One region of the Hydrogenophaga sp. GW101-3F08 genome, then DNA from elsewhere that is predicted to be linked to it. Evidence: riboswitches for the same ligand, from Rfam matches in the RefSeq annotation. Region 1 holds a riboswitch; the other holds the start of a gene.

Region 1 (4,889 bases):
CTTCTCGGCGCCGTCGGGCGTCTTGGGCGGAAAAAACTCGAAACTCAGTGGCAGAGCCATGGTGTTGCCTCAGTGGGGTGGCACGGGGCGCCGGCCTCAGACCGTGCGCCGCGCCCAGACAAAAAATTCGCGGTTGCCGTCACCGCCGGTGATGGCGCTCTCAAAATAGTCCTGCATCGCCAGCCCGTTGTCCAGGCAGGCCTGTTCGATTCGCTCGCGCACCCGTGCGTAGCTCGTGGTGCTCTTCACCAGGCCGCCCTTGCCGATGTGTTCGGGCTGCAGCTCGAACTGCGGCTTGACCAGCATCAGCAAGTCGCCACCGTCTTTCAACAGCGGCACGATCGCCGGCCACACCAGGGTCTGCGAGATGAACGACAGGTCGCCCACGACCAGGTCGAACGGTGCCGCGGCGGCCTCGCCACCGGCTTGCGCCAGTTGCTCCGCCGTGAGTTCGCGGGCGTTGCATTTTTCGATGCAAACCACGCGCGCATCGCCGCGCAACTTGGGGTGCAGCTGACCCTGCCCGACGTCGACGCCCACCACCTGCGTGGCGCCGCGCTGCAGCAGGCAGTCGGTGAAGCCACCGCTGCTCTGGCCCACGTCCAGACAACGCAGCCCTGTCACATCGATGCCGCCGTGCAGGAGCGCGCCTTCCAGCTTCAGGCCGCCACGCGACACGAAACGCGACTCCGCCGTGTCCAGCAGCTCCAGCTCCACCGTCTCACGCAGTTCGTCGCCGTTTTTGGTGACGGCCTTCCAGTCGCCACCGGCCAGGCGCCAGCGCACGCCAGCGGCGATCAGCCGCTGGGCCTGCGAGCGCGAAGCGGCGAGGCCTCGCTCAACAATCAACTGATCAGCACGCATGGGTGGCACAGAGCAACGAATAGAGCAAGCTCGCCGGAGCGAAACGAGCGGTCCGAAGGCCGCGAGAGCCCCAGGGCGCCGCGGAACCGGCTTCGCCGGGCCGCCAGCGTCGCCCCCTGGGGGGTGACGCCGAAGGCGGCGCGGGGGGGATCAATACCTATACGTGTCGGGCTTGTACGGGCCTTGCTTGGGCACGCCGATGTAGGCGGCCTGCTCGTCGCTCAGCTCGCTCAGCATCGCGCCCACCTTCTTCAGGTGCAGGCGCGCGACCTTCTCGTCCAGGTGCTTGGGCAGCACGTAGACCTTGCCCACGTCGTAGCCTTCGGGGTGGGTGAACAGCTCGATCTGGGCGATGGTCTGGTTGGCGAAGCTCGACGACATCACGAAGCTGGGGTGGCCGGTGCCGCAGCCCAGGTTCACCAGCCGGCCCTTGGCCAGCAGGATGATCTTCTTGCCGTCCGGGAAGATCACGTGGTCCACCTGGGGCTTGATCTCTTCCCACTGGCAGTGGGCTTCCAGCTTGGCGACCTGGATCTCGTTGTCGAAGTGGCCGATGTTGCAGACGATGGCCTGGTCCTTCATGGCGGCCATGTGCTCGAAGGTGATCACGTCGCGGTTGCCGGTGGTGGTCACGAAGATGTCGGCCTTGTCGGCGGCGTACTCCATGGTCACGACCTTGTAGCCTTCCATCGCGGCCTGCAGGGCGTTGATGGGGTCGATCTCGGTCACCCACACCTGGGCAGAGAGGGCGCGCAGGGCCTGGGCCGAGCCCTTGCCCACGTCGCCGTAGCCGGCCACACAAGCCACCTTGCCGGCGATCATCACATCGGTGGCGCGCTTGATGCCGTCCACCAGGCTCTCGCGGCAGCCGTAGAGGTTGTCGAACTTGCTCTTGGTCACCGAGTCGTTCACGTTGATGGCGCGGAACAGCAGCGTGCCCTTGGCCGACATTTCCTTCAGGCGGTGCACGCCGGTGGTGGTCTCTTCGGTCACGCCGATGATCTGGGCGCTCTTGCGGCTGTACCAGGTGCTGTCCTCGGCCAGCTTGGCCTTGATGGCGGCGAACAGGATGCGCTCTTCTTCGCTGCCCGGGTGGGCCAGCACGCTCTGGTCGCGCTCGGCCTGCTTGCCCAGGTGCATCAGCAGCGTGGCGTCGCCGCCGTCGTCCAGGATCATGTTGGGGCCTTCGCCTTCGCTGCCCTTGGGGCCGAAGTCGAAGATGCGGTGGGTGTAGTCCCAGTAGTCGGTCAGGGTCTCGCCCTTGACGGCGAACACCGGCGTGCCGGCGGCGGCGATGGCGGCGGCGGCGTGGTCCTGCGTGGAGAAGATGTTGCACGAGGCCCAGCGCACTTCGGCGCCCAGGGCCTGCAGGGTCTCGATCAGCACGGCCGTCTGGATGGTCATGTGCAGCGAGCCGGTGATGCGCGCGCCCTTGAGCGATTGCTTGGGAGCGAATTCTTCGCGGATGGCCATCAGACCGGGCATTTCGGTCTCGGCGATGCGGATTTCCTTGCGGCCCCAGTCGGCCAGGCCGATGTCGGTGATGGCGCAGTCGGTGGCGACGGCGGCGGGAATGCGTGCGTTCATGGTTCGCTCCTGAGAAGGTTGAATGAACCACCCCACGCGCGAAACGGGAATAAAAAAGCCCATCGCACGGAAGTGGATGAGCGTCGTTGCATGGATTTCCGAGCCTCACGCCCCGCGCTGACCGGTGGTCAGGGGTGCGCTGCAACGCTCCTCGGATGGCAACGATTCTAACGCAGGCAACCGTTTTGGCTATCTGCGAAACTGGCGGGCCTTTATGACCCATCCCCCGCTATCCGACTGGCCGCTGGCCGAGCGCGCGCGCATCCACGGCGTGCTCACCGACATCGACGACACGCTCACCACCGAGGGCGTGATCACGCCCGACGCTCTGGCCGCCCTGCACGCGCTGCGCGCCGCCGGCCTGCCGGTGTTCGCCATCACCGGGCGCCCGGCGGGCTGGAGCGAGGCCTTTGCCCTGGCCTGGCCGGTGAACGCCATCGTGGCGGAGAACGGTGCCGTGGCGCTGTGGCGCGGCGCCGATGGCGCGCTGTGCAAGGCCTGGCTGCAGGACGAGGCCACCCGCCGCGCGAACTTCGCGCAACTGCAGGCGGTGGCGCAAAACATCCTGACCACACTGCCACACACCCGCTTGTCGCAGGACAGCCCGGGGCGCGAGACCGACATCGCCATCGACCACAGCGAGTTCGCCCACCTGGACGACGTGTCGATCCACGAGGTGGTGCGCCTCATGCGGGCCGGTGGCCTGAACGCCACGGTCAGCTCCATCCACATCAACGGCTGGATCGGCGGACACGACAAGCTCGCCGGCGCGCGATGGATCGTGCGCAGCCACCTGGCACGTGAGCTCGACGCCGAGCTCGACCGCTGGGTCTACGTGGGTGACTCCACCAACGACGCGCGCATGTTCGGCCACTTTGCGCACAGCGTGGGCGTGGCCAACGTGGCGCGCTTCTGGGACCAGCTGACGCACCGCCCGCGCTACGTGACGCCAGGCGAACGCGGCGCGGGCTTCGCCGAGCTGGCACACGCTGTGCTCACCGCGAAAGCGCTCGCATGATCGAGCACCCGCTGCCGCCCGGCCACGGCGGCTCGCCCCTGCCCGCAGCCCCCCCGGTCCATGCCCGGCTCGGCCTGGTGGCCATCTTCGGCGCCACCTTCTTCGAGCTGGTGGGCTATTTCATGCTGCTGCCGCTGCTGCTGTTGCGGCTCAAGGGCGACGGCGTGTCCACCACACTGGCCGGGCTGTTCGCGGCCAGCGGCTGGGTGGGCGTGTTTCTCATCACGCCGTTCGCCTCGGCCATCACCCAGCGGCTCGGGCGCCGGCCCACGCTGTGGCTGTCGGCGCTGATCCCGGTGATCTCCACCACCGGCTTTCTGCTCACCGACTGGCTGCCCGCGTGGTTCGTGCTGGACTTCATCGCCGGCGCGGCCTCGGGCCTGCGCTGGGTGCTGGCCGAGGCGGTGGTGGCCGAGTTCGCGCCGCCCCTGAAGCGCGGCCGCATGGTGGGCCTGTTCGAGACCATGGTGGGCACCACCTTCGTGATCGGCCCTGCCCTGCTCGCCGTGCTGGGGCCGCAGAACCCGGCGGCGCTGTGGCTGGTGCTGGCCAGCCTGTTCATCGGCCTGCTGTGGAGCCTGGCGATCCCTCCGCTGCCGCGCGCGGTCGACGCCCACAGCGCGCGCGTGGGCCTGCACGGCGTGTGGCATGCGCTGCGCGCGCACCCGCTGATCATGACGGTGGGCTTCGTCGGTGGTTTCTTCGAAAGCGGGCTCACCTCCATCCTGCCGCTGTACGGCCTGAGCCTGGGTCTGGGCGTCGCGGCGGCGGCCTTGCTGGTCTCGGCCAGCGGCCTGGGCAGCGCACTCATGATGCTGCCCGCCGGCCTGCTGGCCGACCGGCTGGGCGGCCTCCCGCGCTGGGGCGGCGCCCACCGCGCGCGGCTGGCGATCATGCACGCCTGCGCGCTGGTCACGCTGGCGGCCACGGCGCTCATTCCCTTCGTGGCCGGCACGCCCTGGCTGGCGGCGGCGGTGGCCTTCTTCTGGGGCGGCGCGGGTGGCAGCCTCTACACGCTGGCCATGATCGACATCGGCTCGCGTGAAGAGGGCATCACCCTGGTCAACAGCACCGCCGTGCTGGTGCTGTCGTACACCCTGGGCGGCGTGCTCGCCCCGGCCCTGGGCGCGGCCATGCTGGATTGGGCGCCGGTGCTCGGCTTCCCCGCGCTGCTACTGGCCGTGGCCGGGCCGGGCTGGTGGCTGTTGCGCAGGGAAAGCCGCTCTTCAAGGCCTCTGAGAAGCGCCTGAAGCAACACCAGACCAGGCCAGCGCGGAACTGGCTCCGCCAGGCCGCAGCTGATGGCCGCCGTGCAACGAAAGCCCCCTCAAAGCCTCAGAGCACCGCCCGAAGCAACGCCAACCCAGGCCAGCGCGGAACTGGCTCCGCCAGGCCGCAGCTGGCGCCCCCCGGGGGGGGG
Region 2 (4,889 bases), on a different contig from region 1:
CGTCCTGCAAGGTCTGTGGGTCGTGTGACGTGGCGCTCTGGTAGTCGCGCACCAGCCCGGCGCCTGCGGGCAGGGCCGGCGGTATCGGGGCCGAGGCGGGCGCGGGCCGGGCGCCCGCCAGCGCCTCGGGCATGAAGCGCTCCAGCGCCGCGGCCGTCACCAGCGTGTGGTCGGCCAGCAGCACCAGGCGCTCGATCAGGTTGCCCAGCTCGCGGATGTTGCCGGGCCAGTCGTGCGCCTCCAGCCGCGCCAGCGCGTCGGGCGCGAGGTTGACGTTGCGCTGGTGCGCCTGGTTGGCGCGGCTCACGAAATGCAGGGCCAGCGCGCGCACGTCTTCGCGCCGCTCGCGCAGGCTGGGCAGGCGGATCGGGATCACGTTGAGCCGGTAATACAAATCCTGCCGGAAGCCGCCGGCCTGCACCTCGCGCGCCAGGTCGCGGTTGGTGGCCGCGACCAGTCGCACGTCGATGCGGATCTCGCGCGTGCCGCCCAGGCGCACCAGCGTGCCTTCCTGCAGGGTGCGCAGCAGCTTGCTCTGCATGGCCAGCGGCAGCTCGCCGATCTCGTCCAGAAAAATGGTGCCGCTGTTGGCCTGCTCAAACCAGCCCGCACGCGCCGTGCTCGCGCCGGTGAAGGCGCCGCGCTCGTAGCCGAACAGTTCGGACTCGAACAGCGTATCGGGAATCGCCGAGCAGTTGACCTTGATGAACGGCTGGTCGCGCCGGCCGCTGGCCAGGTGCACCGCGCGGGCAAACAGCTCCTTTCCGGTGCCCGACTCGCCCAGCAGCAGCACCGTGGCCTGCGACTGCGACACGCGCTCCAGCTCGCCCAGCGCCCGCAGCAGCGCGGGCGAGCGGCCGATCAGCCCGTAGCGCGCGCTGCCCAGGTCGATCGCGCGCTCCAGCGCCTCGTTGCGCGCGGCCAGCTGGCGCCGCTCTTCGGCCACCAACTGCTCCAGCTGCAGCAACTGGCCGGCCAGCGTGGCCAGGATGCGCAGCAGCGCCAGGTCGTCGTTCAGGTGCCGCTGGCGGCTGCGGATGCGGTGGCAGGCCAGCACGCCCACGGTGGCGCCGTTCACTTCGATCGGCAGCGCGATGAAGGCCACGGTCTGCGGCGGCAGCTGGGCGCGCGCCACGGTGCGAAAGAGGAACAGTGGCTCGGCGTCCACGTCCTGCACGATGGCGGGCAAGCCGCTGGCCAGCACCCGGCCGGTGATGCCCTCGCCCCAGCGGAACACGCCGCGCGCCGCCTCGTCGGCGGTGAGGCCATAGGCGTGGCGGATGGACGCGGAGCGCTCCGCGCCCGGCGCCGCCTCGTCGGCCAGCACCATGCGCCCCCGGTTCAGGCCCAGCAGCTCGCTCATCAGGTGCAGCATTTCGCGCAACACGAAGGCCGGCGCCAGGCTGCGGCCCACCAGTTTCATGACCTCGCGCATGAGCAGCAGCTCCTGGGCGTGCCAGTCGGTGCCGGGGGTGTCGGGGTCGGTGCGGTGGGGTGGCATGGGCGTGGGAGGGGTTGGCGGGAGCACAAGCAAACATCGCACCAGCGCCGTGCCTGGCGCCGTTGGCGGCTAAAATCACCCCCTCTCAAGGAGCGCTGCAGCGCCGGGGGCATCGGCCAGATGCCCGCACCCGGTGTCAGGCTTGAGACGTCGGGGCCACACGGCCCTGGCTGGTCGTACAGACCCCCAACGGCGCTCACCAGTTTTTGCCCGCAACCCTGGTGAGCCTCATGTCCGTTGTTTCCGATTCCACCGCTTCCGCCCCGTCCCACGCCGCCGCCGTGCCGCCCATGCTGCTGTCCGGCCTGGAGCCGTTGCGCATCGGCGAGGGCAGCCTGTTCGTCAACGTGGGCGAGCGCACCAACGTGACCGGCTCCAAGGCTTTCGCCCGCATGATCCTGAACGGCGAGTACGAGCAGGCGCTGGCCGTGGCGCGCCAGCAGGTGGAAAACGGCGCGCAGGTGATCGACATCAACATGGACGAGGCCATGCTCGACAGCAAGGCCGCGATGGTGAAGTTCCTGAACCTCATCGCGGGCGAGCCCGACATCGCGCGCGTGCCGGTGATGGTGGACAGCTCCAAGTGGGAGGTGATTGAGGCCGGCCTGCGCTGTGTGCAGGGCAAGGGCGTCGTCAACTCCATCAGCATGAAAGAGGGCGTGGACGAGTTCAAGCGCCAGGCGCGGCTGGTGAAGCGCTACGGCGCGGCGGCCGTGGTGATGGCCTTCGACGAAAAGGGTCAGGCCGACACCTACGAACGCAAGGTCGAGATCTGCGAGCGCGCCTACCGCATCCTGGTGGACGAGGTGGGCTTCCCGCCCGAAGACATCATCTTCGACCCCAACATCTTCGCCATCGCCACCGGCATCGAAGAACACAACAACTACGCGGTCGATTTCATCAACGCCACGCGCTGGATCAAGCAGCACCTGCCGGGCGCCAAGGTGAGCGGCGGCGTGTCCAACGTGTCGTTCAGCTTCCGCGGCAACGACCCGGTGCGCGAGGCGATCCACACCGTGTTCCTGTACCACGCGATCAAAGCCGGCATGGACATGGGCATCGTCAATGCGGGCATGGTGGGCGTGTACGACGAGCTGGAGCCTGAACTGCGCGAGCGTGTTGAGGACGTGGTGCTGAACCGCCGCCCAGACGCCGGCGAGCGCCTGGTGGAGGTGGCCGAGACCGCCAAGAGCGGTGCCAAGGACGAGAGCAAGAAGAACGAGTGGCGTGCGCTGCCGATCCGCGAGCGCCTCAGCCACGCGCTGGTGCGCGGCATGAACGAGTTCATCAGCGAAGACACCGAAGAGATGTGGCGCGAGATCGAGCGCGAGGGTGGCCGCCCGCTCAACGTGATCGAAGGCCCGCTGATGGACGGCATGAACGTGGTCGGCGACCTGTTTGGCCAGGGCAAGATGTTCCTGCCGCAGGTGGTGAAGAGCGCGCGTGTGATGAAGCAGGCCGTGGCCCACCTGTTGCCCTACATCGAAGCCGAGAAACTGGCGCAGCAGGCCGCGGGCGCGGACGTGAAACCCAAGGGCAAGATCGTGATCGCCACCGTGAAGGGCGACGTGCACGACATCGGCAAGAACATCGTCACCGTCGTGCTCCAGTGCAACAACTTCGAGGTGGTGAACATGGGCGTGATGGTGCCCTGCCACGAGATCCTGGCCAAGGCCAAGGAAGAGGGCGCCGACATCGTGGGCCTGTCCGGCCTGATCACGCCCAGCCTGGAAGAGATGCAGTATGTGGCCGGCGAGATGCAGAAGGACCCGCACTTCCGCGAGAAGGGCATTCCGCTGCTGATCGGCGGCGCCACCACCAGCCGCGTGCACACGGCGGTGAAGATTTCGCCGCACTACGAAGGCCCGGTGGTCTATGTGCCCGACGCCTCGCGCAGCGTGAGCGTGGCGCAGAGCCTGATCGGCGACAGCCGGGTGAAGTACATCGCCGAGCTCAACGCCGACTACCACCGGGTGCGCACCCAGCACGCCAACAAGAAGCAGGTGCCGCTGTGGCCGCTGGAAAAGGCGCGCGCCAACAAGTGGCTCCCCGCCTTGCCCCCTCTCCCGCAGGCGGGAGAGGGCAGGGGTGAGGGCTCTCCCGAATCCGCCTGGGCCAGCCACCAACCCACCCAGCCGAAATTCATCGGCAAGCGCCAGTTCAAGAACTTCGATCTCGCCGAGATCGCGAAATACATCGACTGGGGCCCGTTCTTCCAGACCTGGGACCTCGCCGGCCCCTACCCCGCGATCCTGAGCGACGAGGTGGTGGGCGAGCAGGCCACCAAGGTGTTCGCCGACGCGCAGGCCATGCTCAAGAAGATCATCGAAGGCCGCTGGCTCAGCGCCAACGGCGTGATCGGCCTGTACCCGGCCAACACGGTCAACGACGACGACATCGAGCTCTACACCGACGAGAGCCGCAGCCAGGTGGCGCTCACCTGGCACGGCCTGCGCCAGCAGACGGAGAAGCAGGAGGTGGACGGCGTGCTGCGCCCCAGCCGCTGCCTGGCCGATTTCGTGGCGCCCAAGGGGGTGGCCGACGACTATGTGGGCCTGTTCGCCGTCACCGCCGGCCTGGGCGCCGACAAGAAGGAGCGGCAGTTCCTGGACGCCAACGACGACTACTCGGCCATCCTGTTCAAGTCGCTCGCCGACCGCCTGGCCGAAGCCTTCGCCGAGTGCCTGCACCACCGCGTGCGCACCGACCTCTGGGGCTACGCGGCCGACGAGGCGCTCAGCAGCGAAGACCTCATCAAAGAGAAATACCAGGGCATCCGCCCCGCACCGGGCTACCCGGCCTGCCCCGACCATTCGGTCAAGCGCGCCATGTTCGCGCTGCTGCAGGCCGACGAGATCGGCATGGCGCTGACCGAAAGCCTGGCCATGACGCCCGCGGCCAGCGTGAGCGGCTTCTACCTGAGCCACCCGGACAGCAGCTACTTCAACGTCGGCAAGATCGGGGAAGACCAGGTGCAGGACCTGGCCGAGCGCAGCGGCGTGGCCGCCAGCGAACTGCGGCGCTGGCTCGGGCCCAACTTGTAACCGTTTGTATGGGAGATTCCCCCGCTCGACCACCTGCGGGGACACAGCATCGGCGCACTGTGCTAGAAAGTGCCCAGACTTCAAGTGACGGGTAGATCATGGCGGTGTGCAAGGCTTGCGGAACAGAAAACAGGAACAAGGCGAAGTTCTGCAGGGGCTGCGCTGCGCCATTGCCGCCAGAGGCCGCGTCGACGCGCGGCGGCGCGCTTCCAGAACACATCTGCCCGACCTGCAAGGTGCGCAACCCGGCCAAAGCCCGGTTCTGCCAGGCCTGCGGCGTGCCCCTGGTTCCGCCGTCGGTGGCCTACCACCCCATGCCCGAGCTTCCCGGGAGCGGCACCCGC

What was found. A riboswitch is a leader RNA that binds a small molecule or an ion and turns the genes downstream of it on or off. The one in region 1 is predicted to bind S-adenosylhomocysteine.
Region 2: another riboswitch for S-adenosylhomocysteine. It lies ahead of metH (methionine synthase); the one in region 1 lies ahead of ahcY (adenosylhomocysteinase).

Annotation. Positions count from the first base shown of each region.
Region 1 is NZ_JBWKZP010000007.1:33,355-38,243, reverse strand. Features, by position in the region: gene metF (methylenetetrahydrofolate reductase [NAD(P)H]) at 1-60, opposite strand, end outside; gene AC07YZ_RS17410 (TlyA family RNA methyltransferase) at 97-864, opposite strand; gene ahcY (adenosylhomocysteinase) at 1,015-2,451, opposite strand; S-adenosyl-L-homocysteine riboswitch at 2,523-2,610, opposite strand; gene AC07YZ_RS17400 (HAD-IIB family hydrolase) at 2,666-3,469, shown strand; gene AC07YZ_RS17395 (MFS transporter) at 3,466-4,719, shown strand.
Region 2 is NZ_JBWKZP010000008.1:215,389-220,277, forward strand. Features, by position in the region: gene AC07YZ_RS19695 (sigma-54-dependent Fis family transcriptional regulator) at 1-1,501, opposite strand, end outside; S-adenosyl-L-homocysteine riboswitch at 1,583-1,706, shown strand; gene metH (methionine synthase) at 1,732-4,545, shown strand; partial or broken gene AC07YZ_RS19705 (double zinc ribbon domain-containing protein) at 4,644-4,811, shown strand; gene AC07YZ_RS19710 (hypothetical protein) at 4,824-4,889, shown strand, end outside.